2 regions of the Sporosarcina sp. SAFN-015 genome follow, and region 2 is predicted to be linked to the other one. Evidence: a T-box and tRNA genes for the amino acid it is inferred to sense, from the RefSeq annotation. Region 2 holds a T-box; the other holds one or more tRNA genes.
The links. A T-box is a leader RNA that pairs with one kind of tRNA and senses whether it is charged. The one in region 2 lies ahead of alaS (alanine--tRNA ligase), so its partner is inferred to be a tRNA-Ala.
Positions count from the first base shown of each region.

Region 1: it encodes a tRNA-Ala, which carries the amino acid that the T-box ahead of alaS (alanine--tRNA ligase) is inferred to sense. The anticodon was not compared.

Region 1 is NZ_JBPFDR010000001.1:373,723-378,157, forward strand. Features, by position in the region: gene ACR65H_RS01695 (alpha/beta fold hydrolase) at 1-395, opposite strand, end outside; gene ACR65H_RS01700 (FAD-dependent oxidoreductase) at 853-1,560, opposite strand; gene ACR65H_RS01705 (SRPBCC family protein) at 1,561-1,953, opposite strand; gene ACR65H_RS01710 (ArsR/SmtB family transcription factor) at 1,957-2,277, opposite strand; tRNA gene ACR65H_RS01715 (tRNA-Ala) at 2,489-2,561, opposite strand; gene ACR65H_RS01720 (DUF2804 domain-containing protein) at 2,629-3,648, shown strand; gene ACR65H_RS01725 (YusW family protein) at 3,950-4,420, shown strand.
Region 2 is NZ_JBPFDR010000010.1:84,546-88,980, reverse strand. Features, by position in the region: gene alaS (alanine--tRNA ligase) at 1-1,594, opposite strand, end outside; T-box leader at 1,650-1,850, opposite strand; gene recD2 (SF1B family DNA helicase RecD2) at 1,889-4,342, opposite strand; gene ACR65H_RS16125 (tetratricopeptide repeat protein) at 4,379-4,435, opposite strand, start outside.

The DNA.
Region 1 (4,435 bases), on a different contig from region 2:
TCTGAGAAGCCTATTGGGGCAGCGGCGTCAACAAGAACAAGCCGAGACACCCCATAACCGTTATACCTGGTCATATACCGAATCGCAATAGACCCACCCGTCGAGTGACCTACAAGTACAAAATCTTTTAATTGAAGTGTACCGACAATTACATGGATATCATCAGCCAATCTATCTAAGTTATAGCCATCGAGAGGTTTATCCGAATTTCCAAAGCCTCTCCAGTCTATGCCGATACATCGATACCCCATTGTAGGAAGCACATTAAACTGATATTCGAACTGTTTATGACTCAACGGCCATCCATGTATAAATACAATGGTCTTGCTGCCCTCCGGATTAAGATCTTCAACATACAGATTTACACCTGACTCTACAGTAACCAAATAACCGATAACGATTCCTCCGTCGTTATAATGACTTCGCCTATAAGATATTCAACTTTGTATGTATATGTGCCCCTCCCATTAACAAAGCAATTCAAAAAAACCCCATAGAATGGGGTTTCAGCCTGTTGACAAACGCTCGCATCCGTTGTTGAGGCCTACAGGAAGTAGGTCATGCATCCGTTGCCGCAGGACGCGGCGCACTTAGGATGCCTTCCTTTCTCGCTCGTCCGCTCATGAACTTTAGTTCTATTCGCGTCTTCGCTCGACTTCGCGCGGGCTCGCAGGAAGCGAGTCATGCAACCGTTGCCACAGGACGTGGCGATCTTAGGTTGCCTTCCTTGGCAAGCGTTTTCAATCAGGCTGAGGAAATTCCTGCCCATTGCCACTTGCCTTAAAAAAGAGTGTAGACAAAGTCCAAAAACGACTTTGTCTACACTCTTGAACCCCATAGAATGGGGTTTCTTTAATAACCAAAAAAGACATCCTTTTTAATACTCTTCTTCGAAATATCATTACTTTGTAAATGAGCGGAAATGGATTCTACCATCGCCTTAGGACCTGCAATATAGTAGTTGCCATCGTTCTGATATAAGTTGGACAGCTTATTTATTTCCTCAGGTAAGTCGTTCCTCTGATCGAGGTACGTTACAGTTGCCGCAGTATTATTAGCAATTTCATCGAGTTCATCTTTATATACAAATGACTTTTTGCTATCTATATAAAGTAGATGTATTTGCTTTCCGCCTACGTTCCCTTCCTCCTCAATCTGCTTTAGCATCGACCGGAATGGTGTAATTCCAATACCGCCCGCAATAAAGATGGAAGGACCGTTATCGGTTAAATAAAACGACCCTACTGGCCCGCTCATTTTTACTTTCATGCCCTGTTTTAATTCTAACATCGCCATTTTAAAGTCACTTGGATCATCACTAATTCCTAGCGTTAGTTGAACAATATTCTCAGCAGGAGCAGATGCCACACTTATTGGACGTATACCATTTTTTATTTTCTTATGAGTAATCGTAAACAGCCCATGTTGTCCCGCTTTCCACGTTAAATTCTTCTCTTTTTCAAATCGAAAAGTATATACACCATCTGATTCTTTGTAGCTCTCAATGAATACTAAGTCTCTCTTTTTGAAGATTGCTACTGCATCTTGAAAAAAAACCATTTACATTTCTCCTACCAGTTTATTCAACTCGTCAACCATACTTGTCCAACCATATTTCGCGCCATTGAACGCAGCCCGATTTTCTTCTTCAAATCCAGTGTGAGCCAGATGTAAGTGGGTTGTTTCACCTTCCTGTTTTAATGTCCATGTGACAATCGTATCGATCGGTCCACCGACCCATGTGTACGATAATGTAGTAGGCTCATCAACAACCAATACTTCACTCTCTACAACTAAACCGATTGCCTCATTCCGAAACTGACATTTGTATCCGACAATCGGTTTGAAATTATTTTCCATCACCCATTTCGCAAGAATTTCTGAGTTCGTTAATGCATCCCATACTTTATTGATAGGACTTTTAAATTGAAAATCCAATGATAAATCCGCCATCATCTATTCCTCCAATAAGTTCTTTAGTTTCGCCGCACTTTCCGTCCAAAAATCCTCATAAAACGATAACCAGTCTTTAACTTCCTGCAAGGGAGCTGCGTTTAACCGATACCTTGTTTCTCTGCCAATTTTACGGTTTTTCACTAAATCAGCTTCTTTCAGAATTGCTAAATGTTTAGAAACTGCAGTACGTCCCATCTGAAAATGAGGGGTTAATTCGTAAAGCGCCAACTCATCGGAACCTGCCAATAACCATATCAACTTTCGTCTCGTCGGATCTGCAATGGCTACAAAAACATCGCGCTCTTGGTCAGTCGTAATCAAAATCCTTCCCCCTCTCCTAAAGATTGGACACTGTTCGGTGTCACTATAATACGACACTAATTGGTGTCGTGTCAATCGTAAAAAAACGGAAAAGATATCGAACTTTTACCGATGCCATCCCCGTGCTAAATTTTATTATTGCGTTCCTGGATTTACTAGGTGCCTATATAAAAAACCTCATCAAATGTTAATTTGATGAGGTTCCTAATGATGGAGCATACCGGGTTCGAACCGGTGACCTTCACACTGCCAGCGTGACACTCTCCCAGCTGAGCTAATGCCCCGTATATCTGATACAATATAGATTATAACATGTCACATTAAAAAGACAATAGATCGGGGGAGATCTCCTTGCAACATGCTGAAAGAGAACTGAAGGACACGGTGTTTCTGTGCGATCAGAAAGGGATGTTGAATCCCGAAGCAATTGGGTTTGCCCGCCGTCCTATCATTATAAGCAATTTAAAGGGCCATTTCATGCGGAAGAAGAAATGGAATTATTGGTGTGTGTTCGGTGAGGATCTTCTATTTTCTGCGACGATCAGCCATTTGGATTATGCGGCTGTCTGCTTTGTCTATTTGCTCGATTATGAAACGCAGCGGTTCTATGAGAAGCAAGTCGTGCTGCCGGTTGGGCGAAAGGTGAAGATGCCGGAGGATGTTCTTGGCAGTGTGAAATTCGTCAACGAGCGGATGTCCGTCCAGCTCGTGCATATACAAGGAGAAACCCATCTATCTGTGACGATACCCGATTTTGATAATGAAGTGCTTCATGCCGATCTTCACATCGCGCATCCGGACGAAGATGATTCGTTGAACGTCGTTATCCCCCGCAACCGGGATCGGTTCCAATTCACAGCAAAGCACCATACATTGCCGACAGCGGGCTTCGTGAAGATCGGGGAGAAACGGTATAATTTCAATCCTGATTATAGCTTTGCCGTGCTCGATTATGGACGCGGTATTTGGCCGCGCGAAGCGGAGTGGAATTGGGCGATGGCTTCCCAACGTTTAGGTGGTCGGAGAATCGGTCTGAATTTCGGCGGAAAATGGACGGATGGTACGGGAATGACGGAAAATGCAGTATTCGTAGACGGTGTCATGACGAAGCTGCATGAAGATGTCATCTTCACGTATGACAAGGACAATTTCATGCATCCTTGGCATATCGGAACAAAGTTTTCTGACCAAGTCGACTTGACGTTTTCCCCTTTCTTTGAGCGGGTTTCCAAGACGAATGCGCAGCTCGTCCAAACGAACGTCAATCAGCTCGTCGGCTATTTCAACGGCCGTGTCAAGCTGAACGACGGCTCGATTTTACGAATCCGTCAAATGCTTGGCAGCGCGGAAGATCACCGCGCGAAATGGTAAGAAACAACCGGTGCAAGCGCCCGGTTGTTTTTTATTAGCCGCAAATATGTTGTTATCACCGACTTAGTGGATGTTATCACCGGCTCTTGACACTTTATCACCGACTTAAACGAGTTTATCACCGACTCTCTGACCGTTATCACCGACTCGCACAAATTCCCGCGTTCCCCGATAAAATGAATGCGGGCCAATTCCATTCCTACCACTTTCGCTGACGCGATTCCCAAAAATGGTCTTTGTGTTTAATTTCGCAGAATGTAGGAAATCAATAAATAGAGACTACAACAGGAGGTTTGCGAACATGAGGGATAATATGAAGGTCGTCATGCTTCTTTTAATGGCTGTTCTCGTCCTTGGCGCTTGTGGAAATGCAAGCAAAAATGCAGATGATCCGGCGCGGGAAGATGCGACGATTATTTACGAGGATGAAAAAGAAGGCGGCACGATGAATACGGGCGACGGCTATGGCTTCAATGAGTTCGATTTGGAGATTGAGGTCGATGGGAAAGATGCCGTTGATGCAGAGTATGATGTGAATGAAGCCAGTGATGCAAAGTATGTGAATAGATTAGCGAATTTAAATTTGAAGGATCAGGAAGCGTTCGATAAGCTGGATGAGTTCTTCACGAAAATTATGCTGACGCATGATATGTCGAACGAAGATGTTACTAATAGAATTATGGAATGGTTTGGACTCGACTCATATACGAAGTTCGATTTGGAAGTGAACTTCGACGATGGTACGAAGTTGGATATTGAAGATCGAAAATAACGATTTGAATAAAAC
Region 2 (4,435 bases):
GACCATTCGGTGCTTTTTTCACATCTTTCACATCGATGATAAATGTATCACTTGTAATGATTCCTTTATCGGCAATCTGTCCGCCGCTTTCCGCATAAAATGGAGTGCGTTCAAGCATGAACTGAATTTCATCACCTTCTGAAGCATGAGCGACCAATTCGCCATTGTGCAAGAGTGCAATGATTTTTGTCTCGCAAGACAATTGATCATAGCCGATAAATTCACTTTGTTCGTGAATATTGCCAAGCACTTCCGATTGTACATGCATCGAATCGACATCAAGCCGTGCAGCTCTTGCACGTTTACGTTGATTTTCCATTTCTTCATCGAATCCAGCACGATCGACCTCAACGCCTGCTTCCTCCGCAAACTCCTCTGTCAGTTCGAAAGGAAAACCGTATGTGTCATAAAGCTTAAATGCATCCGCACCGGATACGATCGTGTTGCCGCTCGCTTTCGCTTTTTCGATGACGCCATTCAAAATTGCCAATCCTTCATTCAACGTTTCATGGAATCGTTCTTCTTCATTCTTAATGACCTTCATAATGAAAGCTTCTTTTTCCTTGACTTGTGGATAGAAGTCTTGCATAACTTCCCCTACGACAGGAACGAGTTCATACATGAACGGCTTGTTGATGCCCAACTGTTTTGCAAAGCGGACAGCGCGACGTAGAAGTCTTCTTAAGACGTAGCCTCTTCCTTCATTGGAAGGCAATGCACCATCGCCGATCGCGAATGCAACAGTACGGATATGGTCTGCGATAACTTTAAATGCGGTATCCTTTACATCATCCTCGCCATACTTTTCACCTGACACTTTTTCCACTGAATGGATGATTGGCATGAAAAGATCTGTATCAAAGTTCGTAGGCACTTCTTGGATGACTGAAGCCATCCGTTCAAGACCCATTCCTGTATCAATATTTTTCTTCGGTAGTGGGGTGTACGTATGATCTGGATTATGGTTGAACTCAGAAAATACTAAGTTCCAAATTTCTAAATAACGTTCGTTTTCTCCGCCAGGGTACAATTCCGGATCTGAGAAGTCGTCGCCGAAAGTTGGTCCGCGATCGTAGAAAATTTCAGAGTTCGGACCGCTCGGACCTTCTCCGATATCCCAGAAGTTACCTTCCAATCGGATAATGCGTTCCTCAGGAATGCCGATTTTATCTTTCCAAATGTCGTATGCTTCATTATCTTCCGGGTGTACAGTGACAGAGAGCAATTCTCGGTCAAAGCCAATCCATTTTTCATTAGTTAGGAAGTCCCATGCGCGAATGATCGCTTCTTCTTTGAAGTAGTCACCGATTGAGAAGTTCCCGAGCATTTCGAAGAATGTATGGTGGCGAGCAGTTCTGCCTACATTTTCGATGTCGTTGGTGCGAATTGATTTTTGTGCATTGACAATGCGCGGATTTGTCGGAATTACACGTCCGTCAAAGTATTTTTTTAGTGTTGCGACGCCGCTGTTGATCCAAAGAAGTGATGGATCGTCAATTGGGACTAGTGGTGCTGATGGCTCTTCGCTATGGCCGTGTTCTTTGAAGTATTCGAGAAACATTCTTCTAATTTCAGCTGCTGTTAATTTTTTCATGAGTAATCCTCCTTTAATAGTTGAGCGATACAAATAAAAAAATCCCCGCCCCTGTACAAGGGACGAAGATTTTTCGTGGTACCACCCTAATTTACCGGCGGAAAGCCGGTATCTCAAGAAGCCATAACGCGGCTAACGGCAAGTGTTAGTTGCTCTCAGGAGTAGCTTTCCGGCAAACGGCCATGGGAATCCTTGCAGCCTAGGGATTCCTTTCTGAGCATAGCGGTAAGCGTACTTTCTCCGTCATCGAATTTCATATGATACTTTGGATTATAGGGAATCCCCGTCCCCGTGTCAATCCTTCGCTTCCAGAAAATCGAAAGGAGTGATACCTTGCATACCGATCATCGGGTCGATTCCGAAAATCGTCTCCTTTGTCAGCCTATACTCTTTCGGGATTTCCGGAATTTCACTGACGGCTTCGATCGGTTCAACTTGTAGCTCATCGTCTTGCTGAGCTATTACAGTATCTGTCCGGTCTTCAAAAGTGGATTCCTTCCGCAGCCGGTCTTTCAACGTCGTCTGCCGTTCCAGCTCATCCGTCCGGTTAATACCGATTTTGAATTCTTCCGGCTCACCGCAAAGGATAAGGAAGTTTCTAGCCCTAGTTATGCCTGTATATAAAAGATTTCTCCGCAGCATTTTCCTATATCCTCGGACTATCGGCATTACGACAATAGGAAACTCACTTCCTTGGGACTTGTGGATGGAGCAGCAATAAGCGAGCGTAATTTGATTTAGATCATTTCGCTCATACTCCACTTCGATTCCATCATAAGAAACAATGAGCAATTCCTTTTTATCGACTGTCTCCTTCGCCTTAATGATGGAAATGACTTCTCCCATATCACCGTTGAATACGTTGCTTTCGGGTTGATTGACGAGCTGGAGCACTTTGTCCCCAATACGATAGACGACATCACCGAAGACGACTTCTTTCCGATCAGGTCCAGGTGGGTTTACCATCTGCTGGATCATTTTGTTCAGTCCATCAATGCCTGCAGGTCCTTTATACATAGGTGCTAGAACTTGAATGTTCCTAATATGGTGACCTTTCGAAACGGCGTTTTTCACGACCTGTTCGACCACTTCGAGTATCTGATCCCCGTTTGCTTTTATGAAAGAGCGGTCCGACGTTTTTCTAGTGACATCATCAGTCCACTTTGCATTCTTAATCATATGAGCCATTTCTATGATTGTCGATCCGGCGCTTTGTCGATAAATCTCAGTCAGTTCAACGACCGGAATCTTTTCCGAGTCGAGCATATCCTTTAACACTTGGCCTGGACCAACAGGTGGAAGCTGATCTTGGTCGCCGACGAATAATACTTGGATATCATCATGTAAGGCTTTCAGAAGCTGATGCGCAAGCCAAGTGTCGACCATAGACATTTCATCGATAATGATGAGCCGCCCTTCCACCTCTCTACCGACTGCATCATCCTTTTCTTGTCCATTGAATCCGAGAAGCCTGTGGATAGTCATTGCAGGCAAACCTGTCGATTCAGACATTCTCTTCGCCGCTCGTCCAGTAGGTGCTGCTAAAACGATTGGAAAGGTCTCTTCTTTATCCGCATAGTACTTCGGGTCAAGTGATAGGCCGTGCAGCTCCGCAAATACTTCTACTAAACCTCGGATGACAGTCGTTTTCCCCGTTCCCGGTCCACCTGTTAAAATCATAACAGGTGAATGGAGAGCTTTTTCAATGGCGGCCACTTGGGTTTCAGCATAGCTGACGCCAAGCCTCTCTTCCGCTTCACCTATCGCCTTTCGGATTTCAGATACCGGAAACTTGTCGGAAAGATCATTCTCCATAATTCTATCCATTTTAGAGGCGATGCCAATTTCCGAAAAATAAAGTGAAGGAATATAAAGCCTTTTTCCTTCTCCGCACAGCTTACTCTCCTCAACCAACTCAATGATACTTCGGGAAATATTGTCAAATGGCACTTCTTCCGATTGACTCGATTCAAGCAACCGCTTCACTTCGGGCAGTACTGTCTCTGCCTCTAAATAGACATGCCCAGCGGACTGAACTCCTTGGTTCATCGTATGAAGGATTGCGGCTTTTACTCGTGATGGATGTTTGCCAGTGATTCCGAGCTGTCTGCCTAATTCGTCTGCCCGTTGAAATCCGACTCCCTCTACGTCTTCAATTAGCCTAAATGGATTTTCTTTTAGCAGCTCGATGACTTCCTCCCGATACGTCTGGTAAATGCGCATCGAAAGCTGGGGACCGAATCCCCACTCATTCAACTGGACCATGCTTCGTTCCAACCCAAGGTTTTCCTGAAGAACGGTAATGAGGGTCTCTTTCCGCTCTTCCGACAGCTTTGGAACCCGATCAAGCACATCAGGATTTTCGAGTATCTGTTTAATGGCATCTTTACCTAATGTTTTCACAATAGTGTCGGCAGTTTTCCTTCCGATTCCAGGAAATAGATCACCGGATAAGTAATGGACGATTCCCGTTTCGGTTTCTGGCATTTCTTTTGTGAACGTGTGGACATCGAACTGTTTCCCATAAGTCGCATGATTGACAAGTCTTCCCGTCAATCTATAGTCGTCTTCGTTCGCCAAAGGAGGAAAATTTCCTTTAATGACAATTTCCTTATCTCCATAGCCGCTATTCGTTTTACTTATTTTCATTTTCACAATGGAAAAGAGATTATCAGGATTATGGAAAATAGTGACGACTGGCCGTCCAACGATAAAAATCGCTTCATTATTTCCTTTTCCTTCAGCCATACAGATCACCGCCTTACGTTTAGCCCATTTTAGACATTAACCTAATTTGATCATATCGAATATATATCGTGCTTGTGTATGATCAGGTTCAAT